DNA from 3 places in the Actinoplanes sp. NPDC051405 genome. Region 2 is predicted to be linked to each of the others. Evidence: riboswitches for the same ligand, from Rfam matches in the RefSeq annotation. Region 2 holds a riboswitch; each other region holds the start of a gene.
What was found. Region 2 has a riboswitch for cyclic di-AMP ahead of ACZ6S4_RS44310 (C40 family peptidase). Riboswitches for the same ligand answer to the same signal wherever they lie in the genome.

Region 1 (9,469 bases), on a different contig from region 2:
TGCCGGTCGAGCGCGGTGCGATCTACGCGGCCGGCCAGCCGTCCCTGCTCGGCGTCAGCGCGGCCCTGATGAACGACCTGCCGGGTGAGCGCAACGTGGTCCTGGGCTGCCTGGCCATGGGCATGTCCCCGGCCGAGGTCAAGAGCAAGACCAAGGACATCATCGACTTCTCCGGCATCAACGAACGCGGTGACTTCAGCTCGCTGCCGATGCGGACGTACTCGTCCGGCATGGGGGCCCGGCTGCGGTTCGCCATCGCGGCCGCCAAGCAGCACGACGTGCTGCTCATCGACGAGGCGCTGGCCACCGGCGACGCGAAGTTCCGCCGGCGCAGTGAGCAGCGGGTCCGGGATCTGCGCGCGCAGGCCGGCACCGTGTTCCTGGTGAGCCACAGCGAGCAGTCGATCCGCGACACCTGCGAGCGGGCCATCTGGCTGGAGTCGGGCCTGATCCGCGCCGACGGCCCGACCGATGACGTGCTGAAGGAGTACGAGGCCTACGTCAAGCGGTAGGCCCCGCACTCCCGTGATCAGCGCATCAGGTCAGCGCATCGACAGGTGCACGTGGTTGGTGTGGTCGCTGCTCGGGTCGCCACCGGCGCCCGAGTACGACTTCCAGCCACTGCTGGGCAGCCAGATCCGCCGGAACCAGATGACATAGAGCACACCCAGCCGGCCGGCGTTGTTGATGAAGTAGTTCGCCAGCCGGTTGCCGTAGTCCCGGCTGGCCCCGGTCGCGTCGCCGCCGAAGCCACCCTTGTCGGCGGCGAAGTCACAGGCCCGGCCCTTCGGATGCTCACCGCTGTTCTGCTGGCGGAAGCAGGCGACGAAGCGGGTGAAACCGTCCTTCTTCGCTTCGTTCATCGCGTGCAGGGTGCGCGGCGTGATGCATCCCGAGGTGGTCGGGTCGTTGGCGCTGCAGGACTCGCTCGGCAAGGAGCCGTCCGAGTTGCGTGGCGCGGCCGCGGCCAGCGCACTGCTGCCGCCGTCACTGGAGGAACCGCCGCCGGACGACGAACTGGTGGACCCACCGTCGGCCGCGCTGGCGGCGTTGGCGGCCTTGAGCGCGTCCTCGGCCTGGTTCTTGCGCTTGGCCATGACGGTGAGCTGGCGCTGCTGCTCGCGGACGGCGGTGTCGATCGCCGTCTTGGCCTGCGCCTGCTGGTCCCGGCTGTCCTTCAGGTCGCGCACCGCACGGTCCTGCTTGACGGCGATGGTCTCCAGGGTCTGCGCCCGGTCCAGCATGCTGCCGGTGGAATCGGCGGTGATCATCGCCGACATCGGCCCGAGCCGCCCGGTGCGGTACGCCCGCTGGACGATCTCGTCCAGCGCCGCCTGCTTGGGGCCGAGCTGGGTGTCGAGCTCCTTGAGCTTGGCGGTCAGCTGCTGCTGGCGCTTCTTGGAGCGGTCCAGTGCCTCCTTGGCCTCGACGAAGCCCTTGGACGCCGCCTCGAGCTGCTTGATGAGGGACTTCGAACCGCCCTCGCCGTCGTCGCCCGAGTCGCCCGGCGCGGCGAAGGGGCGGGGTGCGGCGGTGGCGGAGGTCGGGGCGGCGAGCGCCAGCCCCGAGGTGGCGACGAGGACCGCGAGCACGGTCGCTAATCGCCGGCGGACAGGGTTGAGCCTCACGAACATTCCTTCCGTCGGCCGCCGACCGAGTTAGCTGACGGGTTCGGGACGGAAGCGATCCCTACCGATCGCGCGGGGGTGCGCGGATCGGATTCACCCCATTACTCAAGTGGTTCCCCGGCTCGCCGTGCGGCGATTAGGCGGCGGTCTGCGCTGAGACCGTGACGAACACTACCCATCAATGCTAGGAATCGACAGTCGTCACACGGTGCGCAATGGATCGTGCACTGATGGTGAGCAGTTGCCGGAAAGAATGCAACGACTCACATTAATGCGTCGTTACGGGCTATGACCTGCGTCATTCCATCGAGCGGTGACGGAAAGTCGTTGCCCGGTAACCCTTTTACCGTTCGCGGCAGCGCTGTCAGTTCGGCCGTTGTCAGGTAAGCTGGCCGCCGGTCACTGCCAGAAGGCGCTGCCCCCAAGGCGCCGGCAGCCCACCATCTAATCGTCGCAAGATGAGCCGGGGAACCACAGAACTACCGGGGTGAATCCACGAGTCAGTGGTAGGGATCGCTTCCGTCCCGAACCCGTCAGCTAACCCGGCCGGTGGTCACGCGGAAGGATTCTGAATGACGGCAAGACCCCGCCGGTGGCTGATCCTCGCCCTGGCACCGCTCGCCGCGGTCACGATGATGCTCGTGCCCGCATCCCCGGCGAACGCCGGTCCGGACGGCACCAACTCCACCGCCGACGACGGCGACGACAACCCGCTGCTGAACGACGTGCTGGACTCCACCGGCCGGCGCTATCTGACGGCGAAGGCGGCGGTCGCCAAGTCGACCAAGACCCAGCTCGGTCTCGCCCTCAAGGTCAAGAACGCCGAGGCGAAGCGCGACCTGCTGCTGCCCGAGGTGGGCGCGGTCGCCGCTCAGCAGTACCGCACCGGCGGCATCTCGACCATGGGCTTCCTGCTCAACACCACCAGCCCGGACGGCTTCCTCAAGAAGGCGGTCTCCCTGGAGGAGATCAACGCCCTCAACGACGGCAAGCTGCGCGAGCTGGACCAGGCCATCGACGAGGTGACCGCCAACAAGACGCGCCTGGACCAGGAGGTCAAGGCGCAGAAGCAGAACCTCGCGCTGATGGAGAAGCAGAAGGAGTCGGCGGAGAAGGCGCTGGCCCAGGTCGGCGGCAAGTCGGTGACGGGTGGCTTCGTGGTCGCCAAGTCCCGGGTCGCCGCCCCCGCACCCCGCAACTCCGACGGCGAGTTCGGCCCGGAGTCCTGCAACGTCGACGACCCCACCACGGGCGGCTGCATCACCGCGCGGACCTTCCACATGTACAAGGAAGTGAAGAAGGCCAAGTTCAACCGGTTCGTCGGTTGTCACCGCAACGGCGGCCCGTTCGAGCATCCCAAGGGCCGCGCCTGCGACTGGTCCCTGCAGAAGAGCGGCTTCGCACCCTGGCACAACCAGGACACCCGGGAGTACGGCAACAACCTGATGGCCTTCCTGGTGCGTAACGCCGACCGGCTCGGCATCCTCTACGTCATCTGGAACAAACAGATCTGGTTCCCGGCCACGGGCTGGAAGTCGTACCACGGTCCCAGTGATCACACGGACCACGTACACGTCTCGATGCTTTAGCGCGGCAAGCGCAGAGAAGCCCCCGTCCTCCTCGCGGAGGACGGGGGCTTCTTCGTTGCGGAATCAGACCCCGGTGGCCCGGCGCACCGGGGCGCGACCGGCCGGCTGGCTGGGCGCGGGTCCCGTCGGCGGCGCCGGCGGGATCGGCAGCACGACCGGCTTCACCTGGGTGATGGTGACCTCTTTGCCGTGGTGCAGCAGGTCCAGACGCGCCGAACCACCGCCGTTGCGCAGCGAGTAGGTCACCTCGTCGGCCGTGACCTCCACCCGCAGCCGCAGGCCGCGCCAGAGCAGCGAGAACTCCAGCGCGTTGATCCGGCTGGGCAGCCGGGGCGCGAAGGACAGCTGCCCGTTGAAGTCACGCATGCCGCCCAGGCCCGCCACCAGGGCGATCCAGGAACCGGCCAGGGACGCCACGTGCACGCCGTCCCGGGCGTTCTGGTGCAGGTCGTGCAGGTCCATCAGGGCGGCCTCGCCCAGATAGTCGTGGGCCAGCTCCAGGAAGCCCACCTCGGCGGCCATGACGGCCTGGATGCAGGCCGACAGCGACGAGTCCCGCACGGTACGGGCGTCGTAGTACGCGAAGTTGCGGGCCTTCTCCTCGGGGGTGAAGGCATCACCTCGCAGGTACATCGCCATGACCAGATCGGCCTGCTTGACCACCTGCTTGCGGTACAGGTCGAAGTACGGGTAGTTCAGCAGCAGCGGGTACGCCTCCGGCGGGGTGTTCTCGAAGTCCCACTCCGCCAGCCGGGTGAAGCCCTCCGACTGCTGGTGCACGCCGAGCTCCCGGTCGTACGGGATGTGCACGGAAGCCGCCGCGTCCCGCCACGACGCCGACTCCTCGTCGTCCACGCCCAGCTTGCGGGCGAGCTCCGGGTGCCGCTTGGCCGCGTCCGCCGCGGCGAACAGGTTCTGCTGCGCCATCAGGTTGGTGTAGACGTTGTCGTCGACCACGGCCGTGTACTCGTCCGGGCCGGTGACGCCGTCGATGTGGAAGCGGCCGTGCCGGTCGTGGTGCCCGAGCGAGCGCCACAGCCGGGCGGTCTCGACGAGCAGCTCCAGGCCGTAGTCGCGCTCGAAGTCCAAGTCGCCGGTCGCCGAGACGTAGCGCCGCACGGCGTCGGCGATGTCGGCTCCGATGTGGAACCCGGCGGTGCCGGCCGGCCAGTACGCCGAGCACTCCTGCCCGCGGATCGTGCGCCACGGGAAGGCCGCGCCCTGCAGGCCGAGGGTCTGCGCGCGCTCCCGGGCAAGATCCAGAGTGGAGTGCCGCCAGCGCAGCACGTCCGCCGCGGCGGCCGGCTGCGTGTACGTCAGGGCGGGCAGCACGAAGGTCTCGGCGTCCCAGAACGTGTGACCGTCGTATCCGGGGCCGCTGAGGCCCTTGGAGCCGATCGGTCGTTGCTCGGCCCGGGCGCCGGCCTGCAACGTGTGGAACAGGCCGAAGCGGACGGCCTGCTGCACCTCCGGGTCGCCCTCGACCTTGACGTCGGAGTGGTCCCAGAACGCGTCCAGGTATTCCCGCTGCGCCTCGACCAGGCCCTCCCAGCCATCCAGCCGGGCGCTGGCCAGGGCCGCGCCGACCTGGTCGCGCACCGCGGGCAGCGAGCGGTTGCTCGACCAGCCGTACGCGGCGATCTTGACGACCCGCAGCTTCTGGCCCGGCTCCAGCTTGCAGGCCACCGTGGTGCGCAGCCAGTCCGGGTGGCCCTCGGTGGTCACCGCGTGCTTGCCCGGCGTCTCCACCACGTGCTCCATCGCCGCGGCCATCCGCAGGTCACTGGCCTTGGTGCGGTGCACGAGCAGGCCGCCGGTGCGCTGCTCCAGCATCTCCTCGGCCTGCAGCGGGTGGTCCAGCACCGCCGCCACCCGCGGGTCCTTGCTGGTCGCCGGGAGCTGCTCGTTGGCCACCAGCTCGGACTGCAGGATCAGCCGGGCGGAGGCGTCGAGCGGCTCCACCTCGTACAGGAAGGCGACGATGGCGCGGTGGGTGAACGACACCATGCGTACGGTGCGCACGCGGATCGCCTGACCGGAGGGTGAGACCCACTCCACGATCCGCTCGAGCGTGCCCGCGCGCAGGTCCAGCGAACGCTCATGGGAGCGCAGCTCGCCGTAGCGCACGTCGAACGGCTCGTCGTCGACGAGCAGCCGCATGAGCTTGGCGTTGGTGACGTTGACCATCGTCTGGCCCGACTCGGGGAACCCGTAGCCCGCCTCGGCGTACGGCAGCGGCCGCAGCTCGTAGAACGAGTTGAGGTAGGTGCCGGGCAGGCCGTGCGGCTCGCCCTCGTCCAGGTTTCCCCGGATGCCGATGTGGCCGTTGGCCAGGGCGAAGACCGACTCGGACTGAGCCAGCACATCCAGGTCCAGCCGGGTCTCCCTGATGTGCCAGGGATCGACGGGGTAGGCCCGTTCACGGATCACGGTGGTGCCTCTCGCAACTGAGAAAGGAGAAAGTCTGTAAGGGGAATTACTTGAGGAGCTCGGCGAGATCCTGCACGACGATGTCGGCGCCGTGCTCGCGCAGTGCGTCGGCCTGGCCGGCCCGGTCCACGCCGATCACGATGCCGAAACCGCCGGCCTTGCCGGCGGCCACGCCGGCCAGAGCGTCCTCGAACACCGCGCACTGCTCGGGGGCCACCCCGAGCAGTTTCGCGCCGGCCAGGAACGTGTCCGGGGCCGGCTTGCCCGGCAAGTGTTGCTCGCGGGCGGTGACGCCGTCCACGCGCACCTCGAGCAGCTCCGCGATGCCGGCCGCCCGCAAGACGTCGGCACAGTTGGCACTGGCCGACACGACGGCGCGGCGCAACCCGGCGGCCTTGGCCGCGTGCAGGTAGTCGACCGAGCCGGGGTAGACCTGTACGGCGCCTTCCTGGATCTTCTGCAGGACCAGGATGTTCTTGCGGTTGCCGATGCCGTTGACGGTCTCCGCGTCGGGACCGTCGTCGGGCGTGCCTTCGGGCAGGGTGATGCCCCGCGAGGCGAGGAACGTGCGAACCCCGTCCGCACGTTGCCGGCCGTCGACGTACTGGTGGTAGTCGGCGCCCGGGTCGAACGGTACAAACGGTTGTCCATGGTGCCGGGACCAGGTCTGGAGAAACGCGTCGAAGGTCTGTTTCCACGCCGCGTTATGCACCAGGGCGGTCTGCGTGAGCACGCCGTCAAGGTCGAAGAGGCACGCCGTCACATGAGGAGGTAGTCCAAGCACTGGCCCAATGTAGTCGCCCCGGATGGCCGACACGCCTCAATGCCCTCGATCACATTTCCACGGCGTTTCATTCAGCGTTCAGCCGGCTGTCGCGCCCTCGTTGACCAGGCCAGACAGGGTATTGCGGCCAGGCAGGTGTACGCACAGTTCGATAGTCGTGCCAATTGGGCCGGTCGCCATCGTCACTTCGTCGCACAGTTGGTGCGCCAGCCAGATGCCCCGGCCGCCCACCTCGAACGCCTCGGGCACGTTCGGCGGCCGGCGGAACTGCTCCGGGATGCCCGGCCCCGAGTCGGTCACCGTGCAGCACACCGTCGTCGCCGTGACCGACAGCACGATGCGACCCTGACCACCGGCGTGCAGCACGGCGTTGGTGATCACCTCGTTGATCGCGAGGACGAAGCCGTGCAGCCGGTCGGCGAGCAACCCGGTGTCCAGCCGCGCGGTGACCTCGTGGCGGACCACGGTGATCTCGTCGCGCCCGAACTTGCGGTCCAGCAGGGTCGACCCACCGGCCGGAGAGTGCACGGGGGTGGCGTCCGGCGACTCCCTGTCCGGAGCCGGACGCAGCACATGCTGGTCGACAGTCTCTTCCACCGCCGATCAGCCTACGCTGCGTACCGCCTCCGTGGCAGTCAAGGAACCGGTAATAGATCAGAACAGATTCGACAGGGTCCGCAGGATCTCGGCGTAGAAGTTGCCGTCGATGTCCCGGTACAGGCTGAACTTCATTCCCGGGCTACCGAAGAACGGCCGCAGGGTCCACGCCAGCTGGGTGCCGACGAAGCCGAAGAGCAGGATCCAGACGTACAGCAGGGTCATGCTCGGCGGCGTCGGCTGGCTCTCCTTCGGCGGCCGGACCGGGCGCGGGTGGTGCGAGATCGGAGTCAGCATGTAGCCCGGCGGCACCACGGGAGCCGCCTGTACGGGTGCCGGCGCCGGAGCGGTGAGCGTCGCGGTCCCGCCGCTGCCGTTGGCCGGCGTGGTGGCCGTCGCGCCGGCCGGCGCGAGCGCGGGACCGGCCGGGGCCTCGGCCGGCGTCGCCTGCTGCACCGCGGGCTTCTCCGGCGCCAGCAGGCCGTTCTCGTTGAGCACCCGCATGCCGCCGGTCAGGAAGCGCAGCCCGACCAGGGCCGACAGCGCCAGGATGGCCACGTTGAGCAGCTTGAAGAACCCGTAGTCGGGCGCGGTGATCAGGAAGAACAGCGCGATCGGGGCGAACGCCACGGCCAGCATCGCGGTGACCGTCAGCGCCACCATGACCAGCGCCAGCGACTGCCGCACCGAGAGCCGGGCCCCGAAGACCAGGTTGAACAGGTAGAGGGTGGGCAGGCAGATGGCCAGCGTGACCAGGAAGAGCAGCGGCAGCTTCACCGCCGAGGTGAGGGCCATCAGCACGCTGTGGAACGAGCCGAGGACCGCGCCGTAGCAGGCCAGGGCCACCACCGAGCTGAGCAGCATCTGACCGGTCAGGCGGTTGAGGGACCGGTCCTCCACCACCTGCTGCCAGATGCCCTGTCTGTCGCGCAGGATGCGTTCGATCACCAGAAGTCCGGATCCGTTGGCCACGTCCGTCCCCTCCTCGCCTCAACGACGTCGATACGCCATCGCACCGACGTAGGCGGGACGATAGGCCATCCGGTCAAGAGAAGCGAGAGGGGTTTTCAGCGCCAACCGACATCGATGCGATCGCCGCGCTCGTCGAAGAAGTGCAGGGCGTCCATCCGTACGTTGATCGCCAGCGGATGCCCCGGCGACACGGCCGGGTACGGCGCCAGCCGCACAGCCAGCTCCGCGGGCCGCCGGTGGTGCCGGCCCGGGTCGCTGAGCACCGAGGCCTTCTCGGCCTCCTCCCGCTCCAGCACGGCCTTGTCCGTACGCCCGGTGAGCCGCTGCAGCGCTCCCCCGATCCGCCGCACCACGCCGGTCTCGGAGTCGGTCTCGGTGACCGCCTTGCCCAGCTCGTCGACGACCACCGCGGTCGCCCCGATGTCCAGGAAGGCCAGCGACTCGTGCCCGTGGTGCTCGAGGTAGCGGATGCGTCCCTGCAGCACGTCGCCCGGGGTGTCCGGGGCGACCGGGGTGAGCGCCTCGGCCCGCATGCCGACGACGATGCGCTCACCGTGGTAGTGCGAGATCGCCCGCGCCCGGATGTCGTTCCACGGCAGGTAGAGGGCCTGCTCCCCGAGGTTCAGGGCGATGTAGCGGTCCAGGTGCACGTAGACCGACGCCTCGAGCAGGTTCATCCGGGGCGCGCCCAGGAAGGCGGCGACGTAGAGGGTGGCCGGGCGGCCGTACACCTCGGTCGGGGTGCCCAGGTCCTGCAGTACGCCCTTGCGCATGATCGCCACCCGGTCGGCCATGGTCAGCGCCTCGGCCTGGTCGTGGGTGACGTACATGGTGGTGACGCCCAGCTCGCGGGTCAGGCTGGTGATCTCGGCGCGCAGCTCCGCGCGCAGGCCGCTGTCGAGGTTGGACAGCGGCTCGTCCATCAGGAACAGCCCCGGGCGGCGCACGATGGCCCGGCCCATCGCGACCCGCTGGCGCTGGCCGCCGGAGAGCTGACCGGGCTTGCGGGCCAGCACGTCGCCGATGCCCAGCGCGCTGGCCACGTCGCCGATCCGCTCACCGCGCGGCCCGGGCTCGATGCCGGAGAGCTTGAGCGGGAAGCCGATGTTGTCGCCGACGGTCATGTGCGGATAGAGCGCGAAGTCCTGGAAGACCATGGCGATCCGCCGGTCGCGCGGCGCCAGGTCCATGACCGGTTCGCCGTTGAGCAGGATGGCGCCGGCCGAGGGGTCCTCCAGGCCGGCGATCATGCGCAGGACGGTGGACTTGCCGCACCCGGACGGCCCGAGCAGGACCATGAACTCACCGTCCTCGACGTCGAGGCTGACGCGGTCGACCGCGACCGTACCGTCCGGCCAGACCTTGGTGACGTCCTTGAGCGCGACGGTGGACACCGTCAACCTCCTGCGTTTGAGCTGCGACGATGGCTTAGCGTGACTACAGCCATCGATGCCTGCCATCGGGTGAAC
Region 2 (9,469 bases):
GAGGGCGGCGCTGACCAGCGTGATCGGCACGATCATCAGCAGCGGCTTGATGCCGCTGACGGCGGTGGAGACGGTCGGGCTGAGCTCGACGGACATGCTGGCCATGCCGGTGTAGTGCATGCCGAAGACGGCCATGCCCATCAGAAAGGCGGCGCCGGTCATCGCGCCCATGCCCTTGACCGAGACGGCGAACCAGAGCGCGGCGGCGCAGGCGACGACCGCGATGATCGCGGACGCGGCGACCAGGACCGGGTTGAAATGGATCTTGCCGGACACGTGCAGCCCGGCCATCCCGGTGTAGTGCATGGCCAGCACGCCGATACCGGTGAAGAAGCCCGCCACCGCGATCTTCGGCAGGCTGCGCCGGCCGTGCCCGACGACCATCAGCCCGAGGCCCACGGTGACCACCGACAGGCCCAGGCTCGCCATGGTCACCCAGGGGTTGTACCGCACCGGGCTCTGCGGCACGTCGAAGCCGAGCATCGCGGTGAAGTGCATGAGCCAGATGCCGGCGCCGCCGATCGAGAAGGCCGCGATGACCAGCCAGCGGTTGCGGCGGCTGCGGGAGCGGGCGCTGCGCGCCCGGCCGGTGGCGAGCAGGCCGAGGAAGGAACCGAGAACCGCGACCAGGTACGCCGCGATCGGGTTGAAGGCTCCGTAGGTGAAGTGATGGACCTCGGCCACTTTGTCGTCACGCCCTCACGAACATCGGGAACAGTTCGCTGAGGATTGAGCCATAGGTCCGATGTGGGACATCGCACCTCGTGTGCGTCCCGCTACGCAAAGAGAACCGGGGCCACCGTATGACTGCCTGCGAGAGGTAGCCATACGGCAGCCCCGGTGCGGTCGTCGTGACCGGTCAGGAAACTGCCGGGGGGTAGGAGGGTTTTAACTGAAGATGCTGACGCCGCCGGGGCCGACGAGAAGACCGACGACGATGAGGACAACGCCCCAGAGGATCTGCCGCCGGAACAGCGCGAGGATGCCGGCGACCACGAGGATGACTGCGAGGATCCAGAGCAAAAGTTCCATGTCGATCTGGTACCCGAGCGCCGAAAATCCAAAACCTGGGGTCCCGGCAACCACATCGGCCCCGTTCCTGCCCTCGACGGGGCGGGAACGGGGCCGGTCGGCCACCGCGACGTCAGACGGTCGCGAGACCGGCGTCGACGTCCTCCGAGAGCAGCTGGTAGACGTTGTACGCCTGCTTGATCACCGGGTGCGCCACGTTGCGGACTGGCACGCCGCCGGGCGTACGGCCCCGCTCACTGCCGTGGTGCGCGTGCCCGTGCAGGGCCAGCGCCGTCGGGGCCGAGTCGATCGCCTGACCCAGCAGGTACGACCCCAGGAACGGATAGATCTCGAGCGGCTCACCGACCAGCGTCTCGGGCACCGGGGCGTAGTGGGTCAGTGCCACCAGGGCATCGCAGTCGAGCCCCCGCAGCGCCGCACCGAGCCGCTCGGCGATCGCCTCGGTCGTACCGACGAAATTCTTCATCTCGCGCTCGCCGAACGAGCTGGCGCACGCCCCGGCGAACCCGCCGCCGAAGCCCTTGGCGCCGGCGATGCCGAGCCGGTGACCGTTGATCTCCAGGACGGTCGCGTCGCCCTCCAGCACCGTCATGCCGGCGTCGCGGAGCACCTCGCTGAGCGCGTCCTGCTGGTCACTCTGGTGGTCGTGGTTGCCGAGCACGACGACGACCGGTACGCCCAGGTCGCCGAACTCGGTCGCCATGCACTTGGCCTCCTCGACGGTGCCGTGCCGGGTCAGGTCCCCGGCGATCAGCAGCGCGTCGGCGGCACCGGGCAGCTGTTCGAGTGCGGGCCGGTAGCGGCCCAGGACGTCCTTGTCGACGTGGACGTCGCCCACGGCGGCGATCCGGATCATGAGATCTCCTCCACCTCGCTGGGCGCCGCGGCGCGCACGATGCCGATGTCGCAGGCGATCTCCACGTCCGGGAAGTTCGCCGTGATCTGCCGGCAGATCTCGTCGCGCCGCTGGGCGCTCTCCACCTCGCCGCCGAGCACCAGCAGGTGCTCGCGACGTTGCAGGGTGATGCCCTGCTCGGCGATCGCGCCGTTCTCGGTGAGCAGGCGCTGGATCTCCGCCTCCACGTATTCGTCGAGCTGTGGTGTCATCTCAACCCCCCACTGTCAGACGTGCTTCCCCCGGCTGTGCGACCACGTCCAGGCGGTCGAGCAGGACCAGGAACGCCTCCGCGTACGGCGACTTCGCGGTCTCCTCGCGGACCCTGTCCCAGTCGATCTGCTCGCGCAGGGACCGGGCGACCGGCAGGCCGGTGGCGAAGTCGCAGTAGTGCTGGGTGTAGCTCAGCAGCTTGTGCACCATCAGCTGGGTCGCCGACAGCACGGGCATGTTGATCGCCTCGACCGGGCGCATCACGGTGTCCCGCAGCGTGGCGTCGGTCACCGGCGACTCGACCGGGCGGTAGATGAGGTCCACCATCCGGCCCTCGTCGAAGACCTTGACCAGCCAGTCCTCAGGTGGCTGCTCCACCTCGAAGCCGACCGCGGACAGCTCCTCGAGCGCCCGGGCCTTGTCCTGCTCGCGGATCAGGAAGTCGACGTCGTGATCGCTGGAATGCCCGCCGTGGGCGTAAACCGCGAAGCTGCCGCCGAGCGCGAACGGGACTTCCGCCTGTTTGAGCACGGAGGCAACCCGTTTGAGCGTGTTGACCAGGCCCTCGTCCACCCGGTGCGGCATGGCGGTCTCCCTGCGTCGATTGATGTGCGTTTGGCACTTCCGGTCTACCCGGAGCCGGATGCCTTCACACCAGCAGCACGCCTCGGGCCGGAACCGAGCGTGACTGGCCCGGGTACCGTTGGTGGGTATGGTCCCTGACCTCGGTTCCGCCCGCCCCGCTTTCGACGATCAGCACCCGGTCCGGCACCACCCGGTCACCGCCGTCCGCCCGCTGCGCACGGTGGCGCTGGTCGGCATCGACGGCTCCGGCAAGACCACCCAGGCTCACCAGCTGGCGACCGCCCTGGCCGCCCGGGGCCTGCCGGCGACGTACCGGCGCAACGCCGGCGGCCGCCGCTGGTTCGGCCGGCTGGCCACGGCGCTGGGCCGGCGCGACGGCGAGCACCTGCTCGGCCGTAAGGCGATGCTCTTCGTCGAGTCGGTGCTGCGCTGGCTCGCGATCCTGCGCACGCTGCTGCGCCGCACGGTCACGGGCGAAATCGCGATCATGGACCGGTACGCCGTCTGCCAGTACGCGAGCATCCGCGCGCACGCCAAGACCCCCCGCCCCGAGCGACTGAACAGGGCCGAGCGCCGCGCCCGCCTGGCCTACCGGGTGTTCCCCGCGCCGGACGTGACGTTCCTGCTGGCCGTGGATCCCGCCGTCGCGTACGAGCGGATCGAGCGGCGAGGCTACGACCACGAGGAGATGGACTACCTGCGCGCGGCTACCGCTGCGTACGAGTCCCTGCCCGAGCACCCCACCTTCGTGGTGATCGACGCGAACGGCACTCCGGAGCAGGTGCAGCAGGCTCTGCTGGACCATCTGCGGGCGTGGCTGCCCGCGCCGGTGCCGGCGGTGGTTCCGCTGCCCCGGGTGCCTTCCGGCTCGCGGGGACCGGCGACGATGCTGGTCGCCCACGCCCGGGCGCTGCTGGTGACCGTGGCGACCCTGGCCGCGGCCGCCTCGGTGCTGACCTACCAGCTGGCGGAGGGCTTCTAGGCCCGGCCGTAGACGGGGATGGCGGCACCGCTGGTCGGCGCCGAGCCGTCCCCGGCCAGGAAGCCGATCACCTGGGCGATCTCGGCCGGGGTGACCCAGCGGGAGAAGTCGGCGGCCGGCTGGGCGGCCCGGTTGGCCGGCGTGTCGATGACGCTGGGCAGCACGGTGTTGCAGCGCACCCCGCTCTTCTTGTATTCGACGGCGACCGCGTTCGCGAAGGCGAGCACCGCGGCCTTGGCAGTCGCGTACCCGGCCGCTCCGGCGAACGGGGCGACCGCCGCGCGCGACGAGACGCACACCACCGAGCCGCCGCCGGCCGCCACCAGGTGGGGCAGGGCGGCCGCGGTCACCAGGTACGTCGGGCGCAGATTGGACCGTAGGATCGCCTCGAAGTCCTCGATCGGCGTCTCGTGCACCAGCCCGCCGCCGGCATATCCGCCGGCCAGGTTCACCACCGCGCGCAGCGGTGCGTCGGACTCCGCGGTTGCGACGGCCACCGCGGCGGCGACAGCATCGGGGTCGCTCAGCTCGGCCGTGACCGAGACCACATCTTTCGGCAGTCGATCGGCACCGGCCCGGACCGGGGCGACGACGCGCCAGCCCTGATCGCGCAGCACATCGAGGATGGCCCCGCCGAGCCCGCCCGCTCCACCCGTAACCAGCACACTGCGCTCCATACCGTGAACCGTAACGGTGTGTTTTGCGTCACGGTCGCCGGGACTCGATGGAACGGCCGGGGCGGCCCGCCGAACGGCCGTCATTCCCGCGTGGGTCACCCGTACGGGCGAGTGAACTGGGGCTTGTCGTGCCGCATCGTGGCAGGTGGTCCCGTTCGCGGTCGGCGACGGGAGCTTTCGCCGTGGCGTTTGGGTCAAGCCGGACGGCAACCTGTCGATGCTGGACGTGAACCCAATCGGCTACCAGCCCGTACTGGGTAGTGATGAGCATCGCAGCGGAATCCGTGATGCCCGTCGCTGTGACGAAGAGGGGCCGATGGTGTCATGAAGCGGGCACAGGGTATGCGTCTCATCACGCATCCACCGGCGGGTGCTGCTCCGAATACCTCTGCGAGAGCCCTCTTCAGTAAGTATGCACGCGGCTCTCAGCTGATGCTCAGACACTCGTGACACTTTCGACTCACCAGCCGGAATCAGCGCAGGGCGCCAACTGTTCAGGTATGTGTCAGCACCGCAATGCATGAACTGCGGACGTTACGGGGAGGGCTGATGGACGCAGGTATTGCCCGTAACAGGGTTAGTGAAGGCAATGAGGGGACCGTGGGCAACGTGGAGAAGAACACCGTGATGAGGACCGACCAGGTCGCCGAGGAGCGCGACCTCGTCGGAGTCTACCTGCACGAAATCTCCCGGACGCCGCTGCTGGATGCTGCCAGGGAGGTCGACCTCTCCAAGGCAATCGAGGCCGGCCTCTACGCCGAGCACCTGCTCGACACCGGCGAGGTCCGTCGCGGCGTGAGCCGGGAAGAGCTGGAGCGGCTGGTCACCGAGGGCAAGCGGGCGAAGGATCTCTTCATTCGCGCCAACCTGCGACTGGTCGTGTCGATCGCCCGCCGTTACGTGCGCTCGGGCATGCCGATGCTCGACCTCATCCAGGAGGGCAACACCGGCCTCGTGCGCGCCGTCGAGAAGTTCGACTACGAGCGTGGCTACAAGTTCTCGACCTACGCGACGTGGTGGGTCCGCCAGGCCATCAGCCGGGCCATCGCCCAGCAGGAGCGCACCGTGCGCCTGCCCGTGCACCTGGTCGAGGACGTCAACCGGATGCGCAACGTCACCCGCCAGCTCGTCCGCGAGCTCGGCGCCGACCCGGAGCCCGCGCAGGTCGCCGCGGCGCTGGGCGTGACGGTGGAGCGCGTCACCGAGCTGACCCGCTGGGCCCAGGACACCGTGTCCCTGGACACCCCGGTGGGCGACGACGGCGACACCAACCTCGGCGACCTGGTCGCCGACAGCGACGCGCCGTCGCCCGAGGAGATCGTCCTGACCGCGCTGGAGCGTCAGCGCATCGAGGGACTGCTGAACCACCTCGACGACCGTTCGGCGGGCATCATGCGCGCCCGGTACGGCCTCGAGGACGGTCGCGAGCACTCGCTGACCGAGGTGGCGTCGCGGTTTTCGCTCTCTCGGGAGCGCATCCGCCAGCTGGAGATCCAGGCGCTCGGCCGGCTGCGTGAGCTGGCCCGGGCCGAGGGCCTGCAGGCCGCGTAAGGCAACCGCCAGTACGGCGAAAGGCCGGTGACCCCTCAGGGGACACCGGCCTTTTCTCGTGCCTGCTGAAGCGGGTGACCCGGCTCAGGTGACCCGGCCGTAGCCGTTCGGGGTCATGATGTCGATCGTGCGCTTCTTGACGGGCTGGCCCGCGCGGGAGGCGTCGATGATCTGGCCACCGCCGACATAGATGCCGACGTGTCCGTTGCTGCGGTAGAAGACCAGGTCGCCCGGCTTGAGCTCGGACCGCGAGATCCTGGTGGTCGCGCTGTACTGCGCTGCGGCGTTGTGTGGCAGCGACTTGCCGGCGGCCCGCCAGGCGGCGGAGGTCAGGCCCGAGCAGTCGTAACCGTTCGGCCCGTCCGCGCCGTAGTCGTACATGACGCCGAGGGCGTTGTAGGCGAAGGTGACGGCCTTACCGGCGGAGCCCGCGATGGACGGGATGTTGCCGGTGTACTTGCTGGCCTTCTCGGTGGGCGAGCCGTAGGCGGCGGTGCGCATCGCGTACAGCTTCTTGAGGTCGCCCTCGATCTTCTTCTTGCGCGCGTTGAGGGCCTTGGCCTCGGCTTCCTGCTTCTTCTGCGTCGCCTTGAGGGCGGCCTGGCGCTCGGCGAAGTTCTCCGTCGTCGCGCGGTACTCCGCGATGTCACGGCCGCGGCTGCGGGAGATCTGCTCGAGGATGCTCATCCTGTCCATGAGGTTGTCCGCGCCCTCGAGCACGACGTTCATGGTGCCGATGTTGCCGGTCTTGTACGCCGACGCCGCGATCGCGTCCATCTGCGTGCCGGCGGCCTCCAGCGCGGCCTTGGCCGGGGCCAGCGATGCGGCCAGCTTCTTTTCCTGGTCCTTGGTCTGCTTGAGGCTGATGTTCATCTTGTTGTACGACTCGACGACGTCCTCGAGCTGATCGGACGCCTTGTCGATCTTCTTCGTCAGCTCACTCGTCGACGGTTCCGCGTGTGCGGCGGTCGCGGTGGTGCCGGTGATCGCGATCGCCAGGGCGGCAACCACCAGCGCACGGAGCCTCGTGCGGGCGTGTGGCAACGGTTTGTGGCCTTTCTTCCGCTCGGGCCGCCTACCGGGTTAGCTGACGGGTTCGGGGCGGGAAGAAGGCCCCTACCGCTCGCGCGGATTCACCCCGGTGCTGCTTCGGTTGGTTCCCCGGTTCGTCGTGGCGGAGGCGGTGACCGTGGGGGATCTGGTCGTCCGTTTCCGCCGGCGAGGATTCGGCGGCGTTGGCCGGCGCCACCGAGGGTGTGGCTGCGGACCGGACCAACCGCATTAACTTATCGGCGCGCGGCATTAACACAAGAGCCCGAAGAGTGACTTGCGCCAATGATCACAAATAAGAGAATGATCCCGATAACGGCGGGCAACAAATCCGTTCCGCAGCGTTACTTTTTCTACTCTGCCATGGCCGGCGGCGAAGTGCGCGTGGCCGGGACCCACTTGTGCGAGACGACCCGTTCGGCCCAGAAGGAGAGGAACGGGATCGTGCCGGCCAGCATCACCAGCAGCATCCGGCCCAGCGGCCAGTGTGCCCGGCGGCTCAGGTCAAAGGCGGCGACCAGGTAGACCATGTACAGAAAGCCGTGGAACGGGCCGATGGTGGCCACCACGGTGTCGTTGTCACCCAGGTACTTCAGCGGCATGCCGACCACCACGAGCGCGATGAGGACCACGCCGACGATCCAGGCGATGATCCGGTAGCGGGTGAGGGCTCCCTGCATAGTGCACGTCCTTGAACTCGCTGGAACTGGGCGGTCTGGACTCAGCCGGCGCTGGCGCGACGGCCGGGATAGTCGCTCGGCCGGGCTCCGGGGTGGGCGGCCAGCCAGCCGAGGTAGTCGTTGTAGGCGGCGAGCTCGGGATCGTCGTCGTCGGCCGGCGCCACCTGCGCCACCGGTACGCGGACCGGGCGGCGCACGGTCACCGGGGCGTCCTGCCGGGGCACGGGCTGCTGCGCCGGCTGCTCCTCCGACTGCGGCTCGGCCTCTGCCGGCCCGTCCTGCTCGGCGGCGCGGGCGGCGCGGCGCTCCTGCTGGACCTCGCGGTACCAGATGAACACCACGAAGACGGCGAACACCGGCCATTCGAAGGTGTAGCCCCAGCTGAGCGAATTGCCGCCGGTGGCCCGGCTGAACTGCCACCAGCCCAGGGCCAGGAATCCGGCCACGAGCACGAGCGCCAGGATGTGGCGCGCGATCCACGCGGGGGTCCACAGCCCTTTCATGTCCCTCAGCGTACCGGCGGGTTTGGCGGCAGGGCGCACGGGCAACCCCTTGCAGCAAGCACTGAGCGACCGAGGAAGGGAGCGCCGTCATGACCGACGCCCGGCTCGACTCCGCCGGCGACGAGACCGTCGTCTCCGAGAACGGCATCGACCCCGCGGGGCTGGCCGACGACGATCTGTTCCGTGAGCTGGCCAGCCTGCACCGCACCCGGCTGCAGACCCTGCGACACGGCCCGGACGCCGCCCTGGCCAACCATCTGCGGCGGACCGAGGAGCTGGAGAACGAGTACCTGTCCCGGTACGCCGGCCGTGAGGTCGATCCCGGCCGGCTCACCCAGGACTTCTGAGAGGAACCCGGATTTCATGATCTCCTCGGTACGCGGCCGGCTGAACCGGCTGCGGCGGGACTACGCACCCCACGAACACCGGCCGCTGGACGGTTACGTGGCCACGATGGGGGCGTTTGGACTGCTCGCCGGCAGCCTGGCCGCCGCGGCGAAGCTGACCGCGCGCCCCGTACCGGATCGCCCGGCCACCGCCGACATCGTGCTGATCTCCATCGCGACGCACAAGCTGAGCCGGCTGATCGCCAAGGACGCGATCACCAGCCCGCTGCGCGCGCCGTTCACCCGCTATGCGGCGCCGGCCGGCAGCGGTGAGATCAACGAAGAGGTACGCGACCAGGGCAGCACCCTGCGCCACTCCGTCGGTGAGCTGCTGAGCTGCCCGTTCTGCCTGGCGGTGTGGGTGGCCACCGGGCTGACCAGCGGTCTGGTATTCGCACCCCGGCTGACCCGGCTGGCGGCCACCGTTTTCACCGCGACGGCCGCGTCCGACTTCCTGCAGATGGCGTACTCCCTGGCCAAGGAGGCCGCGGAGGGTGACCACCAGAGCGACGAGGAGGACCGGCCGGCGCTGGCCCAGGCGGCCTGATCCCGGCACGAGGAAGCCCCCGGCCGCTCGGCCGGGGGCTTTCCGCTGTCTGGGTGATGCGGTCAGGGCGGGCCTTCGCGCTCCAGGCCGGACCAGCCGCGCGAGCTTTCTTCCTCGCCCTTCTCGCCCTCGATGACCTCCCGGTCCACCGCGGTGTCGGAGTGTTCGCCGGCGAAGTCGCTGTCGCCGTCCGGTACGGCTTCCTCGTCGCCGAAGGCCGGCAGGCGTTCGTTCTGCTGGGTCATCTCGCTCCTTGGTCGGGCATCGAGGTCGTCGGGGCTCCGACGGGATCAGGTGTCCAGCGCCCGCAGCGCCTCGGCCGCCTCGTCCTGGGCGTACTCGCCCTCGGGCAGCGCGTCGATGCGGGT
Region 3 (9,469 bases), on a different contig from region 2:
CCTCGACCGCGCCGCGGCCGCCGAAGAAGCCGAGCGTGTCGGCCTCCATCGCGACATGACCGGCCGCGGCCAGGCCGAGCTTGAGCACGGCCGGCGACCCGTCAGCCCGCCGCGCCGGCGCGACATAGTTGAAACTCAACGGGTACGGCGCACCGACCGTCAGCCCCCACTCCCGGGCGACGTCCTCGACCAGGGCGGGCAGCTGCGCGAGCCAGCGCCGGCCGTCGTCGCCCCAGTTGCCGGTGACGTTGCGGACGAAGGCAGCGGGAAACATGCCCCCAGTCTCGCAGCATCATGATCGGACACATCGGAGCCCGCGGTGTGCGCTCGCCGTCGCGACCGCGGACCGAGATGCGGCCTTGACGGCTATGTCGCTCGGGCGGGGCCTCGCCGGCTCCTGACGAAGTCCATGTATTCGTCGCCGGCTACCGCGTGGTTGACCAGCGGTCGGAGCGGGCGCCGGTGAGGCGTTCGGCGAGCGACATCGCTTCTTGCTCGTCCTCACTGCGGCCGATTTCCCGGCCCTCGCCGACATATGCCTCGTCGACCGGGTCGAGCGAGATGAGGTTGGGCAGGTCGCCCACCTCGTCGTCATCCGGGTCTCGCACGGTGTGCAGCGAGACCCGGTACTGCCCGCCCACGGGGCCGATCTCCACCCACCGGATGGCGGGCTCGCCGCCGATCACGGTATCGCCGAGGAACTGTTCGATGCCGTTCCCGCGACGCAGGGCGCCGGTGGCGAACTGCTGGGCCGATCTCTCCTCATACCAGCTCTGGCTTATATAAGTCACGGCTGGCATACTGGCTCGCGTCCAGAACGGCGCGGCATGAGGAGGACCACCATGATCGAGATCGCTGAGCAGCTCGAGGCCATTCGGCGCACCGTCAGCAGGGGCCCGATCGAGGGTGGCGAACGGGTCACCGTCCTGCTCGGCCGGGTCTATGACGGCGCGGTCGAGGACGTCTGGGCGGCCCTGACCGACCCGGAGCGGATCAGGCGCTGGTTCTACCCGGTCAGCGGTGACCTGCGGGCCGGCGGCAAGTTCCAGCTGGAGGGCAATGCGGGCGGTGACATCCTGGCTTGCGAACCACCGCGGTTACTGCGGCTGACCTTCGGCGGGCCGCTGAGCCTGGTGGAGCTGCGCCTGTCCCCGGACGGCGCGGAGCGGACCCGGCTCGAGCTGGAACACACCGTCCCCATCGAGATGGCCCGCAGCGGCGCGGGGGCACTCTATGTCGGCCCCGGCTGGGACGGCGCGTTGCTGGCTCTGGGGCTGTTCCTGCAGGGTGTTTTCGCCGAGGACCCGGTCGCCGCGGCCAACTCGCCGGAGGCCCGGGAGTTCACGCTGCGGTCGGTGCACACCTGGGTGAGTGTGATCGAGGCGTCCGGCACCGCGGGACCGGAGGACATCGCCGCCGCGAAGGAGATGGCGCTGGCCCAGTTCGCCCCGGAGCAGCCCTGAACGGAGAAAGCCGCCACGGAGGTGGCGGCTTTCCGTCGTGCGTGGTGCGAGCCTCAGCCGGTCGGGCGGCGGATGCCGGTGATGGCCCCGCTGCGATCGATCGACGCCATGCGGACGTGGTCGCCCGTGTGCGGTGCGTGCACCATCGTGTTGCCGCCGACATAGATGCCGACATGATGGACCGGACTGCCGTAGAAGATCAGGTCGCCCGGCTGCAGCTGGCTGCGGCTCACCGCCCGGCCCGCGTGGATCTGGTCACCGGTGAAGTGCTCCAGGTGCACCCCGGCCACCGCCCAGGCCACCTTGGTCAGGCCCGAGCAGTCGTAGCCGCCCGGCCCTTCCGCACCGAAGACGTAGGGCTTGCCGATGAGGTCGCACGCCTTCTGCGCCGCCCGGCCACCCTTGTCGTCGGTGTAGTCGACCGGGCACGGGCCGGTCTTGAACGGACCGTCGGAGACGCCGCTCGCGCCGTACGCCCTGATCCGCAGTTTCTGCAGCTCGTCGACCTTCTTCTGGATGTCCTTCTTCTGCTGGGCCAGCGCCTTGTCGCGCGCCGCCACGGCTTTGGTCAGGGTGTCCAGGTCGCGCTTGTCACCCGCGAGCTGGTCGCGCAGCTTCGCGGCGCCCGAGACCGACTCACGCTGGTGCCGGCTGATCTGGTCGAGGAACGTGAGCTTCTCGGTCAGAGCGGTCGGCGAGCCACTGACCACCATGGCCTTCATGGCGCTGGGCGAGCCCTGCATGTAGGCCTTGCCCGCCATGTTGCCCACCTGCGACATGGCCAGGTCGACCTCCAGCTCCAGCGGTGCGAGCCGTTTGTCGATCTTGCGGAGCTGGGCCTGGTTCTTGAGCAGCTGGTTGTGCACGTTGTTGTACTGCTCGATGACCGGTTCCAGCTTGTTCCACTGCTCGTCGATCTGCTTTTCGATGCTCGACGGGGACGGTGTCGCATTCGCCACCCCGGGAGTGAGAAGAATCCCGACCGCGATGACGGCGCAGGCGATGCTGCGCAGAATTGCGGCGCTGCGCGCCTCAATCCGTTTCACGTAGGTGCAGTGTCCTTTCTTCCCTCGGCCGCCGACCGGGTTAGCTGACGGGTGCGGGCGGGAAGCGCGCCCGGCCACCGTGCTGCTGGTGGCTTTACCCCAGAACTGCTGGGTCCCCGGTTCGTCTCGCGACGATTAGGCGGTGGCCCGTCAGTTCGCCCGGGTTGGGACGAGGGGGGACTGCCGAGCCGGGCATTACCGTACTCCCGATCAACGACGAATTGAACCCGGCGGTATCAGGACACACTGCGCCGAACATTGATTGACGCAGCGTAAGAAATTGGCCGTCAAAGCGGCCATGCCGAGAGCGCCCGGTCCAGCCATGGCAACACCAGAATCACCGTGGGTAACACCACCAGACCGACCGCGCCGGTGGCCGCGGCCAGGGTCAGGCCCACGGTGACCGGGCGCGGATCACTGATATTCAGCCGGTCGAGCCGGCGCCGGCGCTCCGCTGCCGCGCTGCCCAGCTCGGCCGGGGCGTCCGGGCTGACCGCGTCGCTGAGCAGCGCCAGGGCCGTACGCAGCGGCGCCGAACCGCACCGCCGCCGGGCCGCGTCGTCGGCGACCATCTCGAGCAGCAGGTGTACGGCGTCGAGCGGCGCCCGGCTGCGCAGTGGCCGCGGCACCGCCCGGTAGAACGCGGTGAACGACTCCATGACCACGTCGTGCCGGTGCCGCAGGTGGGTCTGCTCGTGCGCGATGACCGCGGCCACCTGCTCGGCGTCGAGCACCCGCAGCGCACCGTCGCTGAGCACCACCCGCGGCGAGCGGCCCGGTAGGCAGTACGCGAACGGCAGCGGCCCGTCCAGCACCCGCAACCCGGCGGGCACCTCGACCGGCAGCTCACCGTGGCGTTCGGCACTGTCCAGCAGGTCGACCAGCAGCCGGTGCCGGGACCGGCGCGCCCGGGACCGGATGCTCACCCGGACGAGCGACACCAGCAGCCGCACGATGATCACCGTGGCCACGACCAGCGCGAAGATCAGCGCCGCGGCCCCCACCGGACGGTCGGAGCCCAGCTCGCTGACCAGCTCCTGCGGCCCGGCCAGGACCACGCCCAGCGCGCAGAGCACCCCCGTGAGGGTGATGCTCTGCCACAACGCGACGGCGGCCGCGGGCGCCCGGTCGGTCCAGCGCGCGCCGGCCAGGATGCCCGGCACGACCAGCGACAGGGCCAGCCCGAGCGCGCCGAGCAGCAGGGCGGTCACGGCGCTACGCCCGGGTCCTTCCGTGCCGCCTCGATGGCGGCGGTCAGGGCCGACGGGTCGATCCGGCCGACGAAGTGGGCCAGGGCCGCGTCGCGGACGCCGTCGGGGGCCGCACTGAGGGCGTCGAGCATCAGGGCGGCGGTCATCTCCTCGCGCGACTGCGCGGGGGCATAGCGGTACGCCCGGTCGGCGCGCTGCTGGGTGACGACACCCTTCTTGGCCAGCCGGTCCAGCACGGTCATCACGGTCGTGTACGCCAGCTCGCGGTCGCGGCTCAGCCGTTCGTGCACCTGGCGCACGGTCAGCGGCTCGCCGGCGTTCCACAACTGCGTCATGACCTCACGTTCGAGGTCTCCCAAAGCCATGTGACCCACTCTACTGCACAGCGTCGTACTACGGGGCGTAGTATCTACTACGGAACGTCGTAGAGGGGGCCATCCGTGGACGTGCTCGAGCTGACCCGGCTGCAGTTCGCGGTCGTGACGATCTACCACTACTTCTTCGTGCCGCTGTCGATCAGCCTGGCCGGCACCGCCGCGGGCCTGCAGCTCGCCTGGCTGCGCACCGGCCAGGAGCGTTACCTGCAGCTCACCAAGCTGGTCGGCAAGCTGCTCATCGTCACCTTCGCGGTCGGCGTGGTCACCGGGCTGGTGCAGGAGTTCCAGTTCGGCCTGGGCTGGAGCAACTTCGCCCGGTTCTACGGCGACGTGTTCGGCCCGACGCTGGCGATCGAGGGCATGCTCGCCTTCTTCCTGGAGGCGACGTTCCTCGCGCTCTGGTACTTCGGCTGGGACCGGTTGCCGCGCAAGCTGCACGCCGCCACCATCGTCATCGTCGCGGCCGGCACCGTGATGTCCGCGTTCATCATCCTGGCCGCCAACTCGTTCATGCAGAACCCGGTCGCGTACTCGCTGGACCCGGTGACCGGGCGGGCCCACCTCGACGACTTCGGCGCGCTGCTGCTCAACAAGGTCAACCTGGCCGCGTTCCCGCACACGCTGGCCGGGGCGGTCATGGCCGGCGGGTCGCTGCTGCTGGCCATCGGCGTGTGGCGGCTGCGGGCCGGGGGTGAGGCGGCATTCCGTACGCTGGCCCGGCTCGGTGCCTGGCTGACGCTCACCGGTGGCGCCCTCACCGCCCTGACCGGCGACCACCTCGGCAAGGTCATCACCGAGGTGCAGCCGATGAAGATGGCCGCCGCCGAGGCCCTGTACGCCACCACCACCGGCGCGCCTTTCTCCGTCTTCGCGGTCGGCGGCCCGGACGGCGGCGAGCCGTTCTTCAGCCTGGAGATCCCGCGGCTGCTGTCCATCCTGGCCAAGGGCGACCCGGGCGCGACCGTGCAGGGCATCGACGATCTCCAGGCCCAGTACGCCGCCCAGTTCGGCCCGGGCAGCTACATCCCGATGATCCCGGTGGCGTTCTGGACGTTCCGGCTGATGATCGGCATCGGCATGCTGGCGGCGGCCGTCGCGGCGTACTACCTGTGGACCACCCGGCGCGACCGGCAGGCCCACCGGCTGCTGATCCGCTTTCTGCCGCTGATCCCGATCCTGCCCGCCGCGGCCAACACGTTCGGCTGGATCTTCACCGAGACCGCTCGCCAGCCCTGGCTCGCGTTCGGCATCTCCCGGGTCGCCGACGGCATCTCCCCCGGCCTGACCAGCGGCGAGGTGCTCGTCTCCCTGACCGGCTTCACCGTCGTCTACGGCATCCTCGCCGTCGTCTGGCTGCGGCTGGTCCGCCACCTGTCCCGGCAACCGCTCGAAGCCGCCGCGCCCGCCGCAGCCGCCGGCGAGCAGGCCCCCGAGCGCGAACCCGTCCCGGTCTACTGAGGAACTGCCATGATCACTGTCTGGTTCGCGCTCGTGGTGCTCTGCTGGGTGCTGTTCTTCGTCCTGGAGGGCTTCGACTTCGGCGTCGGCCTGCTCTCCCCGGTCGTCGGCCGCGACGACCACGAGCGGGGAGCCGTCGTCCGCACCGTCGGCCCGTTCTGGGACGGCAACGAGGTCTGGCTGGTCGCCGCGATCGGCGTGACCTTCGCGGCCTTCCCCGACTGGTACGCCGCCCTGCTCTCCGGCCTCTACCTGCCGATGGTCGCCCTGTTGCTGCTGCTCGCCGTCCGCGGGGTGGCGCTGGAGTTCCGGGGCAAGGGCGACGGGCCACGCTGGCGCCGGCGCTGCGACGCGGCCCTGGCGGCCAGCTCGGCCGGCATCGTGCTGCTCTGGGGAGCGGTGCTGGGCGTGCTCACCCACGGCCTGGCCCTCGGCCCGGACGGCCAGGTCACCGGTACGGGTCTGAGCCGCAGCACCGCGGCCTTGCTGAGCTGGCCGGCCCTGGCCGGGGCGGGTGCGGCCCTGTTCGCCGCCCTGCTGATCGGGGCGATGTTCCTGACCCTGCGCACCACCGGCCCGGTGCACCTGCGGGCCCGCCGGCTCGGCGTCACGCTGGCCACCGGCGGCACCGCCGTGCTGGCCGCGATCGGCTTCGCCACCGAGTCGCGGCCGGCGCTGGCCGCGGCCGCGCTCTGCCTGGGCATCGCCATGCTGGCTCGCAACGGCCAGGAAGCACTGGCCTTCGGCGGTACGGCGCTGAGCATCGCCGGCGCCGTCGTCACCGTCTTCACCGTGCACGGCGACGTCGTGCTGCGCAGCACGCTGGACCCGGCCTGGTCGCTGACCATGACAGGCGCGGCGGCCACCGACTCGGCGCTGCGGCTGATCAGCGTCGTCGGCGTGGTGGTGCTCCCCGGCGTCCTGGTCTACCAGGCGTTCTCCTACTGGGTGTTCCGGCGCCGGGTGGCCAGCGAGCGGGTGCCGTCATGAGCCGTGGACCCCTCGACCCCCGGTTGCTGCGGCACGCGCGCTCCAGCCGTACCGGAATCGGGATCTCGGCCCTGCTCGGCGCCGGCCAGGCGGCCGCGACGGTGGCCGTCGCCGTCGCCCTGGCCCGGATCGTCACCGGCCACGACGCGCTGGCGCTGCTGGCCGCGGCCTTCGTGCTGCGGGCCGCGCTGACCTGGGCGGAGCAGGTGGTGGCCCAGCGTACGGCGGCCGCGGTCACCGACGAACTGCGCCGCTCGGCGCTCGCGGCGGCGCTGGACCACGGTCCCGCCTGGGTGGCCCGCTTCGGCGGCAACCGGCTCACCGCCGTGCTGGGTAGCGGCCTGGACTCGCTGCGGCCGTGGTTCTCCGGCTACCTGCCCGCGCTGGTCCTCGGCGTGGCGCTGCCGCCGCTGGTCATCGTCGCGATGGCCGTCACCGACCTGACGTCGGCGCTGATCGCCTTGGTCACGCTGCCACTGATCCCGGTACTGGGCGCGCTGATCGGCTGGGCGACCCGCGAGCGGGCCCAGCGGGCCTGGGAGGCCGATGCCCGGCTGGCGGGCCACTTCCTCGACGTCGTACGCGGGCTGGCGACCCTGCGGGTGTACGGCCGCGCCGACCGCCAGACCACCGTGGTACGCGACATGACCGACCGCCACCGCACGGCGACCCTGCGGGTGCTGCGGGTGGCGTTCCTGTCCTCGACCGCGCTGGACCTGGTCGCCACGCTGTCCGTCGGGCTGATCGCCGTCGAGGCCGGGCTCCGGGTGGCCGCCGGCGACCTGACGCTGGGCCCGGCGTTGCTGGTCATCCTGCTCGCGCCCGAGGTGTACCGGCCGCTGCGCGAGATGGCGGCCCGCTACCACGCCAGCGCCGACGCGTCGGCGGTCATCGCGGACGCCGACGAGATCCTGGCGCCCTCCGACGCTGATCCTGCGTTCCTGCCGACCGGTGCGGTGCTGGCCGCGGCTCACGACGGGCGCTTCGGCGCCGGCGGCGACCGACCGGCCGTGTACGCCGCCCGGCTGCGGGTGCGGCACCCCGGATCCACCGTGGACGCGCTCAGCCTCGACGCGCTGGCCGTCCGCGAGGGAGAACTGGTCGCCCTGCGCGGACCGTCGGGTGCCGGCAAGACCACGGCACTGCGGGTCCTGGCCGGGCTGCAACCGGCGGTCACGGGACGGGTCGAGCTCAGCGGTCCCGGCCTGCTGTACCTGCCCCAGCGCCCGACCCTGCCGCACGTCCGCACGGTCGCCGACGTGTTCCCCGGGACCGGCCCGGACGCGGTGCGCGAAGCACTGCGCACGGTGGGCCTGGACACCGAGGTGGAACCAGCGACGGTGCTGGGCGAGCACGGGGCCGGAGTGTCGGCCGGCCAGCGGCAGCGGCTGGCGCTGGCGGCTCTGCTGCGGGCGGCCGGGCGCGCACCGGCGGTGCTGCTGCTCGACGAACCGACCGCGCACCTCGACGCGGAAGCCGAGCGGCTGGTGATCGGGCGGCTGCGGGCGGCGGCGGATCAGGGGTGCGCGGTGCTCGTGGTCGCGCATCGGCCCGGGCTGCTGGCCGCGGCCGACCGGATCATCGACGTCACTCCCCCGCCGCCCGACGTCCCGCCGGTATCGGGGCCGATCAGCCATGGCGGCCCGCATCACGCCGACGGCCGGGCCGTTCCGTCGGCGTCCGGCTTCGCCGCCTGGCCGCCGCCGGGCCCGACAGAGCCCGACTCCGCCTCGGCAACGCCGCGTGCGGGCCTGGGCCGGTTGCAGGGGGCCGCGGCCGCCCAGGGCCAGGCCGGCAAGACCGACCCGCCGGCTGTCGTTCGCGTCCCCGCGGCCGCGCCGGACGCCGTACTCGCGGCCGCGCCGGACGCTGTACTCGCGGCGGCGCCGGGCGCTGTTCCCGCCCCTGCGGCCGGTGGGTCGCTGGTGGCGCGAGCTGCCGGGTGGCTCGTGCGGCGCCCCGGCACGGCCGTCGGGTTCGGGGCGGCGTCCTGGCTGGCCGGGATCGTGCTGACCGGGGCGGCCACCTGGCTGCTCGTCCGGGCCGCGACCCTGCCGCCCGTGCTCACCCTGTCGACGGCCGTCGTGCTCGTCCGGGGCAGTGCCGTCGCCCGGCCGCTGCTGCGCTACGTCGAGCGGCTGGTCTCGCACGACGTGGCCTTCGCCCGGCTCGGCGAATGGCGGGCGCGCGTCTTCGCCGACCTCATCCCCCGGGTGCCCGGCCCCCGGCTGCGCCGCCGCGGTGACCTGCTCACCCGGGTCGGGGACGACGTGGACGCCCGCGTCGACGGGCTGCTGCGGGGACGCCTGCCCGCCCTCGCGGCGGCCCTCACCCTGGCGCTCGTGACGGTCACCGCCGTGGCGGTACTGCCCGCGGTCGCGCTTCCGCTCGCGGCGGGACTGCTGATCAGCGGGGTGGCCGCTCCGGCGCTGGCCGCACGGCAGGCGAGCCGGCTCGACGCCGCCACGGGTCAGGCTCGCGCCGAACTCCGGGACGCCGTGGTAGAGACCGTCGACGGCGTCGAGGAGCTCGCTGTGGGGCATCGGGGCGGGGACGCTCTGGCCGTACCGGATCGGCGCAGCCGGGTGCTGGCGCGGCTGGAAGCGCGGGCGGCCCGCTCGGCCGGTGCCGCCGCCGCGCTCGGCCTGCTCGGCTGGGGCGTCGCGGTGACCGGGACCGCACTGGTGGCCGCCCGGAGCGGGTTGTCCGACGAGTGGGCCGCTGTGCTGCTGCTGGCGGTCGTGGCGCTCGGTGAGCCGGTCGCCGCGCTGCCCGACGCCGCCGTTGCCCGGCGCCGCGCGGCCGGTGCGCGTGCCCGGCTCGCGGAGATCGCCGCGCAGCCACCATCGGCCACTCCCGGACCCGCCGCTGCCGCCGGTGCCGCGGGCGCCGCCAGTGTCGCCGGTGCCCTCGGTGCGACCGGT

Region 1: another riboswitch for cyclic di-AMP. It lies ahead of ACZ6S4_RS18885 (coiled-coil domain-containing protein); the one in region 2 lies ahead of ACZ6S4_RS44310 (C40 family peptidase).
Region 3: another riboswitch for cyclic di-AMP. It lies ahead of ACZ6S4_RS43835 (C40 family peptidase); the one in region 2 lies ahead of ACZ6S4_RS44310 (C40 family peptidase).

Annotation. Positions count from the first base shown of each region.
Region 1 covers NZ_JBVJIR010000008.1:109,927-119,395, forward strand. Annotated here, with positions in the region: gene ACZ6S4_RS18875 (ABC transporter ATP-binding protein) at 1-512, shown strand, start outside; gene ACZ6S4_RS18880 (coiled-coil domain-containing protein) at 543-1,628, opposite strand; cyclic di-AMP (ydaO/yuaA leader) riboswitch at 1,632-1,781, opposite strand; cyclic di-AMP (ydaO/yuaA leader) riboswitch at 2,060-2,195, shown strand; gene ACZ6S4_RS18885 (coiled-coil domain-containing protein) at 2,201-3,217, shown strand; gene ACZ6S4_RS18890 (glycoside hydrolase family 65 protein) at 3,281-5,647, opposite strand; gene ACZ6S4_RS18895 (beta-phosphoglucomutase family hydrolase) at 5,694-6,431, opposite strand; gene ACZ6S4_RS18900 (ATP-binding protein) at 6,510-7,028, opposite strand; gene ACZ6S4_RS18905 (hypothetical protein) at 7,086-8,000, opposite strand; gene ACZ6S4_RS18910 (ABC transporter ATP-binding protein) at 8,096-9,394, opposite strand.
Region 2 covers NZ_JBVJIR010000040.1:484-9,952, reverse strand. Annotated here, with positions in the region: gene ACZ6S4_RS44350 (MHYT domain-containing protein) at 1-684, opposite strand, end outside; gene ACZ6S4_RS44345 (GPGG-motif small membrane protein) at 889-1,032, opposite strand; gene ACZ6S4_RS44340 (metallophosphoesterase family protein) at 1,145-1,888, opposite strand; gene ACZ6S4_RS44335 (hypothetical protein) at 1,885-2,139, opposite strand; gene ACZ6S4_RS44330 (nucleotidyltransferase) at 2,141-2,725, opposite strand; gene ACZ6S4_RS44325 (dTMP kinase) at 2,853-3,707, shown strand; gene ACZ6S4_RS44320 (SDR family NAD(P)-dependent oxidoreductase) at 3,704-4,384, opposite strand; gene ACZ6S4_RS44315 (sigma-70 family RNA polymerase sigma factor) at 4,934-5,935, shown strand; gene ACZ6S4_RS44310 (C40 family peptidase) at 6,020-6,946, opposite strand; cyclic di-AMP (ydaO/yuaA leader) riboswitch at 6,994-7,128, opposite strand; gene ACZ6S4_RS44305 (DUF3817 domain-containing protein) at 7,339-7,665, opposite strand; gene ACZ6S4_RS44300 (hypothetical protein) at 7,707-8,168, opposite strand; gene ACZ6S4_RS44295 (DUF6158 family protein) at 8,258-8,515, shown strand; gene ACZ6S4_RS44290 (DUF1360 domain-containing protein) at 8,532-9,101, shown strand; gene ACZ6S4_RS44285 (hypothetical protein) at 9,164-9,346, opposite strand; gene ACZ6S4_RS44280 (hypothetical protein) at 9,392-9,469, opposite strand, start outside.
Region 3 covers NZ_JBVJIR010000037.1:30,481-39,949, reverse strand. Annotated here, with positions in the region: gene ACZ6S4_RS43850 (aminoglycoside phosphotransferase family protein) at 1-274, opposite strand, end outside; gene ACZ6S4_RS43845 (hypothetical protein) at 426-791, opposite strand; gene ACZ6S4_RS43840 (SRPBCC family protein) at 843-1,463, shown strand; gene ACZ6S4_RS43835 (C40 family peptidase) at 1,517-2,509, opposite strand; cyclic di-AMP (ydaO/yuaA leader) riboswitch at 2,524-2,661, opposite strand; gene ACZ6S4_RS43830 (M56 family metallopeptidase) at 2,797-3,720, opposite strand; gene ACZ6S4_RS43825 (BlaI/MecI/CopY family transcriptional regulator) at 3,717-4,085, opposite strand; gene ACZ6S4_RS43820 (cytochrome ubiquinol oxidase subunit I) at 4,161-5,555, shown strand; gene cydB (cytochrome d ubiquinol oxidase subunit II) at 5,565-6,545, shown strand; gene cydC (thiol reductant ABC exporter subunit CydC) at 6,542-9,469, shown strand, end outside.